3 regions of the Streptomyces sp. NPDC085937 genome follow, and region 2 is predicted to be linked to each of the others. Evidence: riboswitches for the same ligand, from Rfam matches in the RefSeq annotation. Region 2 holds a riboswitch; each other region holds the start of a gene.
What was found. Region 2 has a riboswitch for cyclic di-AMP ahead of ACIF8S_RS32415 (peptidoglycan DD-metalloendopeptidase family protein). Riboswitches for the same ligand answer to the same signal wherever they lie in the genome.
Positions count from the first base shown of each region.

Region 1: linked by a shared signal. The riboswitch ahead of ACIF8S_RS25150 (transglycosylase SLT domain-containing protein) and the one ahead of ACIF8S_RS32415 (peptidoglycan DD-metalloendopeptidase family protein) in region 2 are both predicted to bind cyclic di-AMP.
Region 3: linked by a shared signal. The riboswitch ahead of ACIF8S_RS03450 (NlpC/P60 family protein) and the one ahead of ACIF8S_RS32415 (peptidoglycan DD-metalloendopeptidase family protein) in region 2 are both predicted to bind cyclic di-AMP.

Region 1 covers NZ_JBITSH010000013.1:11,507-15,774, forward strand. Annotated here, with positions in the region: gene ACIF8S_RS25140 (outer membrane lipoprotein carrier protein LolA) at 1-380, opposite strand, end outside; gene ACIF8S_RS25145 (polyprenyl synthetase family protein) at 638-1,648, opposite strand; cyclic di-AMP (ydaO/yuaA leader) riboswitch at 2,174-2,343, shown strand; gene ACIF8S_RS25150 (transglycosylase SLT domain-containing protein) at 2,349-2,825, shown strand; gene ACIF8S_RS25155 (HAD family hydrolase) at 2,789-3,661, opposite strand; gene fahA (fumarylacetoacetase) at 3,977-4,268, shown strand, end outside.
Region 2 covers NZ_JBITSH010000025.1:3,887-8,154, forward strand. Annotated here, with positions in the region: gene ACIF8S_RS32395 (aspartate aminotransferase family protein) at 1-116, shown strand, start outside; gene ACIF8S_RS32400 (helix-turn-helix domain-containing protein) at 286-909, shown strand; gene ACIF8S_RS32405 (DUF6126 family protein) at 921-1,034, shown strand; gene ACIF8S_RS32410 (tyrosine-protein phosphatase) at 1,056-1,853, opposite strand; cyclic di-AMP (ydaO/yuaA leader) riboswitch at 2,402-2,562, shown strand; gene ACIF8S_RS32415 (peptidoglycan DD-metalloendopeptidase family protein) at 2,567-3,505, shown strand; gene ACIF8S_RS32420 (SGNH/GDSL hydrolase family protein) at 3,710-4,268, shown strand, end outside.
Region 3 covers NZ_JBITSH010000001.1:787,137-791,404, reverse strand. Annotated here, with positions in the region: gene pcrA (DNA helicase PcrA) at 1-1,442, opposite strand, end outside; cyclic di-AMP (ydaO/yuaA leader) riboswitch at 1,727-1,873, shown strand; gene ACIF8S_RS03450 (NlpC/P60 family protein) at 1,881-3,065, shown strand; gene ACIF8S_RS03445 (hypothetical protein) at 3,214-3,567, opposite strand; gene ACIF8S_RS03440 (NlpC/P60 family protein) at 3,931-4,268, shown strand, end outside.

The DNA of each region.
Region 1 (4,268 bases), on a different contig from region 2:
TGCATGCCGGAGGCCAGCTCGGTGAGCCGGCCGGACGGGTCGGCGGAGGAGCCGCCCTCCTCCCCGGAGCCGACCGCGCCGGACAGCAGACCGCTCTCCAGCCCGCCGAGGTCCGGCAGTCCGAGGTCGGTGGTGATCTTCACGGTGCCGGACAGGTGCTCCACGTCCGACTGCGCGATCTTCTCGATGAGCTGGGCGGCGGTGATCTCCGGCAGATCCGGGTCACCGGAGTCGGCGAGCGCCGGGACGAGTCCGATCGTCGCGGCCGCCACGCCCATCACGGTGACAGGGACGACGTACCGGGCGGCCCTGCGCCGCAGCGTGCGCGGCTCCTCGGCCTCTCCCGCGGTCGTCTTGTCGTCGGATGCGTACGGTGCCATGTGTGCCCTCCGTCGTCGGCGGCGGCTTCCGTCTCGTGTCCTCACACCAGTCTCGGCCCGAGCCGCCATTCTCACCCGAACCGGTGAGAAGTGGTGTTGTCCGTCGTGTTCCATCTGACCAAACCCCGACGGCGGAATCGTCAGACCGCGGGCTCAACTGCGCGTACTGCTGCGGTATGACACGGGACGACGGTGCCTCACCCGCCCCGTAGGGGTCACCCGGGTGCGGAAGGCGTACGGGGCCGTACGGGCGCCGGTCAGCCGGCCCGGTGCACGACCGCGTCGCACAGCTCGACCAGCGCTGCCTTGGCGGGACCGTCGGGCAGCGGGGCGAGCGCGGCGCGCGCCTCCTCGGCGTAGCGCACGGTGTCCCGGCGGGCCTGCTCCAGGGCGGGGTGGGCGCGCAGCAGCCGCAGCGCCTCGGCGTGCCGGGCGTCGTCGGTGAGGTCGGAGTCGAGCAGCTCGCACAGGGCGACGTCCTCGGCCAGCCCCAGCCGGGCCGTCCGCTCGCGCAGCCGCAGCACGGGCAGGGTGGCGATGCCCTCGCGCAGGTCCGTGCCGGGGGTCTTGCCCGACTCGTGGGAGTCCGAGGCGATGTCCAGGACGTCGTCGGCGAGCTGGAAGGCGACGCCGAGCCGCTCGCCGTACTGGGTGAGGACGTCCACCACCGTCTCGTCGGCGCCGGACATCATCGCGCCGAACCGGCAGGAGACCGCCACCAGGGAGCCGGTCTTGCCGCCGAGCACGTCCAGGTAGTGGTCGACCGGGTCGCGTCCGTCCTGGGGGCCCGCGGTCTCCAGGATCTGTCCGGTGACCAGCCGCTCGAACGCCTCGGCCTGCACCCGCACGGCCTCCGGGCCGAGGTCGGCCAGGATGTGCGAGGCGCGGGCGAAGAGGAAGTCGCCGGTGAGTACGGCGACCGAGTTGCCCCAGCGGGCGTTGGCGCTCGCGACCCCGCGCCGCACCTCGGCCTCGTCCATCACGTCGTCGTGGTACAGCGTGGCCAGGTGGGTCAGCTCCACCACCACGGCCGACGGCACCACACCGGGGGCGTAGGGGTCGCCGAAGCGGGCGGCGAGCATCACGAGCAGCGGACGGAACCGCTTGCCTCCGGCCCGCACCAGATGCTGGGCGGCCTCCGTGATGAACGGCACCTCACTCTTGGTGGCCTCGAGCAGCCCTTCCTCGACAGCCGTCAATCCGGCCTGGACATCGGCTTCCAGAGCCTGGTCCCGCACGCTCAGCCCGAACGGCCCGACGACGGTCACGAGGGGTCTCCTGTCTGCTGGTGTCTGCTGGCGGTTACACGGTTTGTCGATAGGTCGCTGCCACCACTCGAGTCAGCGTATCCGGTCACCTTTCGATCACCGCCAGGGCCCGGGGTCACAAGCAGGGCGATAGGGGATCAGAAGCGGAGTGTTTTTGATCGGCTGATAGCAACGGACATTCCTCTGTTTCCCGGACACAGTGACCGGTGAACCATCCTGCCCGCCCTGACGTCCGATTTGCCGTCATTGCTGTGCGAATTCCTGTACGCCACAAATGCGCTCACGTCCCCCGTCCCGTGAGGTGAGTCACGCGTGAGCACGTCGGCCGGCCACGCGCCCACGGCGTCGTCATCCCGCCCCACGCAACGGAGTTGACGCTTGGCGATCGCAAAGGATCAAGCGCGCAAAACCACCCACCTCAAGATCAAACGGTGTCTTGCGTGAGCGTCGCACTTGTTCCCGACATGTGCTCTCGCATACGTTCCGGGCCTGCCGGGTGGACGCCTAGTCCTGCCGCCACCCGCATCACACCCGACGACGAACTCACGCACGGCAGGAGCGGGGGACCCAGGTAAGCCGCCGTACCGGACATCGCGCCGGGACGGCTCGGGGTGAAGCCATGCCCGCAGGGGCACGGCCGGGCACTCTCCTCGCCCGAACCCGACAGCTCACCTCGCAGGCGTAGGAGAGGAACCCAGACATGCCCGTCATCGCTTCGTCCCGCCGCCGCCTCGTCCGCTCCCTCGCCGTCGCCGGCACCGGGGTCGCCGTGGTCGCGCTGCCGCTGTTCGGCGCCACCGGCGCCTCCGCCGCGACCACGACCCAGGCCACGACCGCCGCCTCCACGACCGCGTACCCGGAGAACCTCGACGGCTGGATCCGCGAGGCGATGGACGTCATGGCGCAGAACGGCATCCCGGGCTCCTACGACTCCATCCACCGCAACATCATGCGGGAGTCGTCCGGCAACCCGGCCGCCATCAACCTGTGGGACTCCAACGCCGCCATGGGCACCCCGTCGAAGGGCCTGCTGCAGGTCATCGACCCGACCTTCCAGGCGTACCACGTGCCCGGCACGGCCTTCGACCCGTTCGACCCGGTCGCCAACATCGCCGCGGCCTGCAACTACGCCGCCGACCGCTACGGCTCGATCGACAACGTCTTCGGCGCGTACTGAGCCGACCGCTGACGGCCGACCCCGGCCGTCCGCCCGAACAGTCGCTCGAGGACGACGGCCACGCCGTCGTCCTCGTTCGACAGGGTGACCTCGTCGGCCACCGCCTTGAGCTCGGGGTGCGCGTTGGCCATGGCGACGCCGTGGCCCGCCCACCGGAACATGGGGACGTCGTTCGGCATGTCGCCGAAGGCGACCGTGTCCTCGGGACGCAGCCCCAGGTGCTCGGCGGCCAGCGCCAGACCGGTCGCCTTGGTGACCCCGCACGGCTGGAGCTCCACCGTCCCCGGCCCCGACATGGTCACCGTGGCCAGCGAGCCCACCACGGACCGGGCCGCCGCCGCCAACGCGTCGTCCGAGAGCCGCGGATGGCGCAGCAGCACCTTGCTGATCGGCCGCGCCCACAGGTCGTCGCGCCGCTCCACCGGAACCGACGGGAGCGTCGGATGCGGCATCCGGTAGCCCGGTTCGATCAGCGTCAGCCCGTCGACCCCGTCCTGGTCGACCGCGGCGTACACCTCACCCACCTCGGCCTCGATCTTGCCGAGCGCGGTCTCCGCCAGCTCCCGGTCCAGCCGGACCGACCACAGCATCCGGTCCGTCCCGGCGTCGTAGACCTGCGCCCCCTGTCCGCACACCGCGAGTCCGGTGCAGCCGAGGTCGCCGAGCAGCGACCGCACTCTGGGGGCCGGGCGGCCCGTCACCACGAGGTGCCGGACGCCGGCGCGCTCCGCCCGCGCGAGGGCGGCGAGGGCGCGGTCGGAAAGGGTGTCGTCACCGCGCAGCAGCGTCCCGTCCAGGTCGGTGGCGATGAGAGAACAATCGGTGGGTGCGGCCATGATCAGAGAATACGGACAAGAGGACCGTCCGATTCACCGCGCCCGTATGCCCTCGCTTCGGGTGCCGTTTCCCTTCTTTCGGCGCCCGATCGGGACCGGTTGAGAACCGTTTCCCCGATGGGTCGGAACACGGTGCGCCGCCTGACGTTCCGGTGTCCCTCGCGTCGGTGCGGGCCGGGCGGATCCGGGACGCCCGCCCGGCAGGCCACGGACGTCGCCGAATTAACAGGGACTCACCCGGACGCGACCCCGTAACGTGTGGCACGGCCACGGACACGTGGCCCACCCGCGCACACGAAAGCGAGGCAGCACCCGATGCCCCCCTTCGATGTCCCCGAGGGCGATCCCTTCGGCCCGCACAACCTGCCGTACGGCGTGTTCTCGCCCCCCGGTTCGGCGGACCGCACCGTGGGCGTCCGGCTGGGCGACCACGTCCTCGACGCCGGCGCGGCGGCACACGCCCTGGGCTCCCCCTACGCCTCCCTGCTCGCCCGCCCCACCCTCAACCCGCTGTTGGCGGCGGGCCGTACGGCCTGGTCGGACGTGCGGCGCGCGCTCACCGCGTGGGTGACGGTCCCGGCGCACCGGGAGACCGTCGAGCGGTTCT
Region 2 (4,268 bases):
ACGACGTGAACCGGTTCGTGGACGCCTTCACCGCGGTGATGGACGACGCCCACGAGGGCGGGCTCATCTGGGACTTCGGCAAGACTTTGGTGAAGCAGGCGGTCGCCAACCGCTGACGTCGCCAACCGCGGCCCGCGCGGTCGCACCTCGCGGGCCGCGGCGAGCGGGCGGAACCCTCACCGGTCGCCGAGGCCGGCATCGCTCACCGGTCGCCGAGGCCGGCATCGCTTTGCCCCAGAGGCAAGGAAATTGCCTCTGGGGCAAGGTCGGGTGCTCAATGGAGGCATGAGCTCCTCCGAGACCGAGCCGCGGGACGAGCCTGCCGAGGCGCTCCCCGCGGTCGCTCCGCAGCTGCGCGCCCTGCGCCGACGGTCCTCCCTGACGCTGGAGGCCGCCGCCCGGCAGGCGGGCCTGTCGCCCGCCCACCTCTCCCGGCTGGAGACGGGGCAGCGCCAGCCCTCGTTGCCCATGCTGCTCTCCCTGGCCCGGATCTACGGCACGACCGTCTCCGAGCTGCTCGGGGAGTCGGCCGCCGACCGGGACGCCGTGGTGCGCGCCGCGGACATGGAACCCACGGCGGCCGGCGGCTGGACGTACTGGCAGGCCGGTGCGGCCGGGCGCGGCATGCAGGCCCTGCGGGTCCAGGTGCCGCACGGCTCCCAGGGCGACATCGTGCGCGTCCACCCCGGTGAGGAGTGGCTGTACGTCCTCAAGGGGCGGCTGCGGCTGCACCTCGGCGACACCCTGCACCGGCTCGGTCCGGGAGACAGCGCGCACTTCGACTCGCTGACCCCGCACCGCATCGCCGCCCAGGACCCCGACGGGGTCGAGCTGCTGTTCGTCCACACCCTGCTGCAGAGTCCCACGGCCGCCCTGTGCCTGGGCCCGACCCATGGAGAGACACCGTGACCGGGAAAGACATGGAAGAGAAGCTCCCGAGGGCCCTGTGGGTGAGGCTGTTCGTCTACGTCGTGGTCGGGCACCTCTTCGCGGCCTTCATCTACTTCCTCTTCGAGATGGCGCCGAAGAAGTGAGCACGCCGGGGCACACGGACGTCAGTCGAGCAGGCGCTCGCGCAGCCGCTCCCGGTGGGCGGGCGTGATGCCGAGCCCCTGCTCCAGGTACGCGTCCACCCCGCCCCAGGTCTCCTCGATCGTCTCGAAGGCCGCCGCCAGGTACTCCTCGCGCGCGTCGAAGAGCGGGCTGAGCAGCTCCATGACCTCGGGGGAGTAGGTGTCGGGGGAGCTGCCGCTGCGGCGCACCTTGTACCGGCGGTGCTTGGCGTTGGACTTCAGGTAGTCCTCGACGATCGCGTCCCGCTCCACGCCCACGGCGAGGAGCGTCACCGCGATCGAGAGTCCCGCGCGGTCCTTGCCGGCCGCGCAGTGCATCAGCGCGGGCACGCTGTCCTCGGCGAGAGCGCCCAGCACCTGGGAGTGCTCGCCGGTGCGTGCCTTGATGGTCGTGCGGTAGGAGTTGATCATCCGGTCGGCGCCCTGGCCGTCGGAGAGGATCGCGCGCAGCTGGTCGATGTCCCCGTCGCGCACCATCTTCCAGAACTCCGCACCGTCGGCCGGGTCGCTGAGCGGCAGGTTCACGTTCCGCACGCCGGGCAGCTCGACGTCAGGCCCTTCCAGCTTCTGGTCGGCCGCGTTGCGGAAGTCGAACACCGTGTGCAGGCCGAGCGAGGCGAGGAAGGCGGCGTCCTCCGCGGTGGCGTGGGCGAGGTGGCCGCTGCGGAACAGCACGCCGTGCCGCACGCGCCGGCCGTCCACGGTCGGCAGTCCACCGACGTCGCGGAAGTTGCGCACCCCGGTCAGCTGGGGCTCGGTCGACGGGATCTCCTGCGTCACGGACGGCTCCTCCCACTCGGTGCCGTCGCCGCGGCTCGTCGACGGGCACCACTCGACGATACGACATGCCTGCCAGGGGCAATGAGTTGTCCACAGGGCAGATGCGGGGCGAGCGAGGCGTACCCGCACTGTCCGATCTTGATTGTTTCTGTTGGATTGCGTGAAGGTCTCGAGGGGCGGCCGACAGGAAGATTCAGATGTCGCGAATACTCCGGGTGACCCGTCGCGCTTGTGCTGATTGATGCGTTATGTCCGTTTAGATCACTTGGTCATAAAGCGCCCTGATAGAACGGGAATTGAGGATGAGGTGCGTGAGCATCGTCATATCGGTGACCGTGCGCTGTCGCCATGCTCACGTAATTCCCGTTCACGGCAGGGGAATTCGATCCCGATCCACTTGCGCGGTCCACGCAGGGTGACGTCATTTCCCCCTTTCGATCACGGAAAAAGCCGGTTCGCGGGAACACGCGCTTGTTTCGCCGCGTCGAGGTCGCTTACGTTCCCAACCGATCCGGACGGACGCCTAATCCTGCCGCCGCCCGGAGCCCGCACACACTGACCCGACGCACGGCAGGAGCGGGGGACCCACAGGTACAACCGCCTGTTCCGGACCCCGGACAACAGGCTTGGGGTACAGCCGCGCAGCGACGCGGCCGGACATCTCCAGTCCGCACCCGACAGCTCACCTCGTAGGCGCCGGAGAGGAATTCGACATGCCCGCGAAGGGTAAGCACCGCCGTACCAAGGCTCAGCGTTTCACCCGCTCCATCGCCGTCGCCGGAACCGGTGGCGCCGCACTCGCCCTGCCGCTGCTCGGCGCCACCGGCGCGCACGCCGCGACCCCGCAGTCGGCCCCCCAGAAGGCCGTTCAGTCCCTTTCCGTCTCCAGCCACCAGGCCACGGGCGACAAGGGCGACGAGGCCCGTACGTACACCGTGAAGGCCGGCGACTACCTCGCCAAGATCGCCGAGGCGGAGCACGTCGACGGCGGCTGGAAGAAGCTCTACGCGGACAACCGCGAGGCCGTGGGCGAGGACCCGTCGCTCATCCACCCGGGTCTGAAGCTGTCCCTCCAGGGTGAGGCCGCCAAGAGCGCCCCCCGGCAGTCGACTTCGCCGCAGGAGTCGAAGCCCGCCGCGCCCAAGGCCGAGAAGCCGGCCGCGCCCAAGGCGGAGAAGCCCGCCGCGAAGCCGGCGCAGAAGTCGTCCGAGGAGTCCTCCTCCGGGGCCTCCACCCAGACCACCTCCGGCTTCACCTCCCCGGTGTCCGGCGGCGGCGTCGGCACCGCCTACAAGGTGGCCGGCGGCATGTGGTCCAGCGGCTACCACACCGGTGTCGACTTCGTCGTCCCGACCGGTACCCCCCTGAAGGCCGTCGGCGCCGGCACCGTCGTCTCCGCCGGCTGGGGCGGCGCGTACGGCAACCAGGTCGTCATCCAGCTGAACGACGGCCACTACGCCCAGTACGCCCACCTGTCCTCCCTGTCCGTCTCGGCGGGCCAGACGGTGAGCGCCGGCCAGCAGGTCGGCCTCTCCGGTGCGACCGGCAACGTGACCGGCCCGCACCTGCACTTCGAGATCCGCACCAGCCCGAACTACGGCTCGGACGTGGACCCGCTCTCCTACCTGCGCTCCAAGGGCGTCGCTCTCTGACCCCTGGCGGCACCCTTCCTGACACGCGCGCCGAAGGCCGACCCCGATCCACGGGGCCGGCCTTCGGCGTATTCCGGGCTTGGTCAACATTTGAGAGTGGCTTATCTCACCGCACGTCAACCCTCCCTTACGGTCGCGTAGGTCACATCGGAAGGTGAATCATGTCCGGCTGTGGCAGACGATTCGAAGAGTGACAAGGCAAGAGTGATCGGGTCGTACGTGGCGGTGGGGGACAGCTTCACCGAGGGCGTCGGCGACCCCGGCCCCGGCGGGTCGTTCGTCGGCTGGGCCGACCGGCTGGCCGTCCTGCTCGCCGACCGCAGGCCCGAGGGCGACTTCCGGTACGCCAACCTCGCCGTGCGCGGCAAGCTGCTGGACCAGATCGTGGCCGACCAGCTTCCCCGGGCGGTGGAACTCGCCCCCGACCTGGTCTCGTTCTGTGCGGGCGGCAACGACATCCTGCGCCCGGGCACCGACCCGGACGAGGTGGCCGAGCGCTTCGAGCGGGCCGTCGCCCGGCTCGCCGCGACGGCCGGCACGGTCCTGGTGACCACCGGGTTCGACACCCGTGGCGTCCCCCTGCTCAAGCATCTGCGCGGCAAGATCGCCACGTACAACGGGCACGTGCGGGCCGTCGCCGACCGCTACGGCTGCCCGGTGCTCGACCTGTGGTCCCTGCGCAGCGTGCAGGACCGCAGGGCCTGGGACGCCGACCGGCTGCACCTGTCGCCCGAGGGGCACACCCGGGTCGCGCTCCGCGCGG
Region 3 (4,268 bases), on a different contig from region 2:
GGGTTGGCGAGCACCCGCAGGTAGGCCAGGACGTCCCGGACCTCCTTGCGCTCGTAGAAGCGCACCCCGCCGACGACCTTGTAGGGCAGGCCGACGCGGATGAAGATCTCCTCGAACACACGGGACTGGGCGTTGGTGCGGTAGAAGACGGCGACGTCGCCGGCCTTGGCCTCGCCCGCGTCCGTGAGGCGGTCTATCTCGTCGGCGACGAACTGGGCCTCGTCGTGCTCGGTGTCCGCCACGTACCCGGTGATGAGCGCGCCCGAGCCGGCGTTGGTCCACAGGTTCTTGGGACGGCGGGACTCGTTGCGCTCGATGACCGCGTTCGCGGCGGAGAGGATGGTCTGCGTGGAGCGGTAGTTCTGCTCCAGCAGGATCGTCGTCGCGTCCGGGTAGTCCTCCTCGAACTGGAGGATGTTGCGGATCGTCGCGCCGCGGAAGGCGTAGATCGACTGGTCGGCGTCGCCCACCACGCACAGCTCGGCGGGCGGCACCTCGGCCTCCGGCGGCACGTCGACGGGGTGCTCGGAGGCGCCTCCGACGAGCTCGCGCACCAGGGCGTACTGGGCGTGGTTGGTGTCCTGGTACTCGTCGACCAGGACGTGCCGGAAACGGCGGCGGTAGTGCTCGGCGACGTCCGGGAAGGCGCGGAGCAGGTTGACCGTCGTCATGATCAGGTCGTCGAAGTCCAGCGCGTTCGCCTCGCGCAGCCGGGACTGGTAGAGCGCGTACGCCTGGGCGAGGGTCTTCTCGAATCCGTCGGTCGCCTGCGCGGCGAAGTCCTCCTCGTCGATCAGCTCGTTCTTCAGGTTGCTGATCTTGGCGCTGAAGGACTTCGGCGGGAAACGCTTGGGGTCGAGGTCCAGGTCGCGGCAGACCAGGGCCATCAGACGCTTGGAGTCGGCGGCGTCGTAAATCGAGAAGGACGACGTGAAGCCGAGCTTCTTGGACTCCCGGCGCAGGATGCGCACGCACGCGCTGTGGAAGGTCATGACCCACATGGCGTTGGCGCGCGGGCCGACGAGCTGCTCGACGCGCTCCTTCATCTCGCCCGCGGCCTTGTTGGTGAAGGTGATCGCGAGGATCTGGCCCGGGTGGACGCCCCGCTCGGCGAGCAGGTGCGCGATGCGGTGGGTGAGCACACGGGTCTTGCCGGACCCGGCTCCGGCCACGATGAGCAGGGGGGAGCCGGAGTGCACGACGGCGGCGCGCTGGTTGTCGTTCAGCCCCTCCAGCAGCGCGGCGGCGTCGATCACCGGGCGGGGGGCGCCGTCGCGGTAGTACGCGTCCCGCTCCGGGGGCGCGTCGAACTTCCCGCCGAACAGGTCGTCCGGAAGGGGCTCCGGGGCGTGCTCGTCCTCGGGTGGCGGCGGGGGCTCGTCCGCGGGGCCCCGCTGGGCCTGGAGGTCCGCCAGGAAGCTGTCGTCAAAGAGGCTGCTCATCGCTCTCCGAGTCTAGGGCGCCGCACCGACAACCCGGGGCCGCCCCGGAAACATCACACGGCTTCCCCTGCGCGGTCCTGCGGCTTCCTCTGCGTGGTCCCGCGGCGGGCACCCTCCACGCCCGCCGTCTCACCGAGAGTGACCCCACGAACAAGGTCACGAAAATGTATCGGGCATATCACCCATCAACCTTCACAGGGGCCACACCAGTTGGCTACGGTGCGGTTCGGGCCGCTCGTCCCCCGCCGGCGAACCTCGCCGGGCCGCGCGGCCCCCGCCGAGTCCGTCACTGTCCGCCGTGGCAGCCGGAGCCGGGGACCCACCGAGACTTGGGGTGAATCGGACCACTCCCTCAGGGAGCGGGCCGTAGGGCAACCCTTCCACCGCCCGAACCCGACAGCTAACCCGGTAGGCGGAGTACGGAAGGAGTCGCCTCCCTTGGCGTCGCACCGCAAGTCGCGCACCCCGGGCACGCGCGTGGCAGGCATACGCACCCCGGCCCTGGCCACGGCCGCGCTCACCTCCGTGGCCCTGCTCTCCCAGACCGCCCAGGCCGCTCCCACGGACGACGACCGGCCGAGCCTGGAGGAGGTCGAGAAGAAGGTCGGCGACCTCTACCGCCAGGCCGAGTCGGCCACCGAGAAGTACAACGCGGCCAAGGAGAAGACCACCAAGCAGCGCAAGCGCGTCGACACCCTGCTCGACGACGTGGCCAAGCGCACCCAGTCGCTGAACGAGGCGCGCGAGGAGCTGGGCTCCTACGCCGCCGCGCAGTACCGCACCGGCGCCGGCCTCCCCGACACGGCGACGTTCCTGCTCGCGCAGACCCCGCAGGACCTCTTCGACCAGCGACGGGTGCTGGACCGGATGACCGGCCGGCAGAAGGACGCGGTCGACGACTACGTCACCCAGCAGTCCGAGACGATGATGAAGCGCAAGGAGGCCACCGAGAGCCTCCGGACGCTCACCGAGACGCAGGGCGACCTGAAGACGGCCAAGGCCACCGTCCAGAAGAAGCTCGCCGACGCGCGCGAGCTGATGGCACAGCTGACCGCCGAGGAGAAGGCGCGGCTCGCCGCGATCGAGAAGCGGAAGCAGGAGGAGGCCGCCCGCAAGGCGGCGGAGTTGGCCCGCCAGCAGGCGGAGCAGGAGCAGGCCCGCGAGGAGGCCGCGCAGCAGGGCGCCGGCACCTCGGACGGCTCCGGGTCCGCAAGTTCCGGGTCCACCGGCTCGACCGACACCCCGCCGGCCGACTCCTCGTACGGCACCAAGGCCGAGAAGGCCCTCGCGTTCGCCCGCGCGCAGATCGGCAAGCCGTACGTCTGGGGCGCGACCGGGCCGGGCTCCTACGACTGCTCGGGGCTCACCCAGGCCGCCTGGAAGGCCGCCGGCGTCTCCCTGCCGCGCACCACCTACGACCAGGTGAACGCCGGCACCGCCGTCCCGGTGTCCCAGGCACAGCCCGGCGACCTGGTCTTCTTCTACGACGACGTCACCCACGTGGGCATCTACATCGGCAACGGCATGATGATCCACGCCCCGAAGCCCGGCGCCTACGTACGCGAGGAGTCCATCTACTACGACGGCGACTCCGCGATCCACAGCATCGTCCGCCCGGCCTGACGGGCCGCAATCATGAGCGTGTGATCCCGGGCCGCCGCGCGTCGGCTGCCCTTGGACGCGCTGACAAGCGTGGATACGAAACCGCCGACCGGGCCGGTGAGGGCGCGGTCGGCGGGGGAGGTGGGTCCGGCTTGCCGGGGCCCGGGGCTCAGGTCCAGAGGACCGCGATGAAGATGTTCGCCACGGTCAGCAGGCCGACCAGGCCGAAGACGCCCTTGTCCACCTTCTCCTCGTCCCGCTTCACGTAGACCAGGCCGAGGATCACGATCAGCACGGCCAGCTTCACGCCGATCTTGACGTTGTCGACGGAGTAATCCTGGGCCTGGTTGAGGCCCACCAGCACCACACCGGTGACCAGCATCGTCAGCGCGCCGTGCAGCATCGCCGGGACGAAACGGGCGGTGCCCGCGCCCATCGCCTTCATCTGGGTGAGGAAACCGCCGAGCAGCGACGCGATGCCGATGATGTGCAGACCGACGAAGAGGTGGATGAGTACGTCCATGAGGCCGGAGCCTAGCCAGGGGCGTCTCATAGCATTCCGCCGCCCTCGCCCTTCCCGCCTTCACCACATCGGTCATCACCCAGAGTGAGAACGAAGCACCGGGAACAAGATCGCTGTCACTTACGGTCACCCAGCGCTCCGGGGATGTCAGTTCCGCACAACCCGTATCCGATCCCGCGCGCCCCGGCCTAGCGTCCTGCACCAGGTGACCGGCTCTGCATCGCCGCTCGGACCAGGAGCGGCGGCCGGACACCACCGCCGAAGAAAGGTCCGGCGGCGGACGGCTCCCCTGTCACCCCGCCGCCGGACCGCCGGACGAGAGCCCGGCCGCGGCGGGCGGTCATGGGAAGGACGGCAGCGAGGGTGGCAGCGCACCGCAGGGTCCGACAGCGTCCGGTGGGCGGCACCACGGCCCGTGCGGCCGTCACCGTCGTCCTCGCCGGAGCGGCCACCGCGGCCGGCTTCGGCGGAGCGGGACACGCCGCGCCTCGGCCGGCGCCGGCGGGGGCCGACGTGGACCGGCTCCACCGTGAGGCGGAGGTCGCCACCGAGAAGTACAACGGCGCGAAGGAGAAGGCGGACTCGGCCCGGCAGCGGCTGCGCGACCTTCAGGACGAGACGGCCCGGGCGCAGGCCCGCCTCAACGCCGCACGGGAGTCCCTCGGGACGGTCGCGGCGGCCCAGTACCGCGCCGGCGGCCT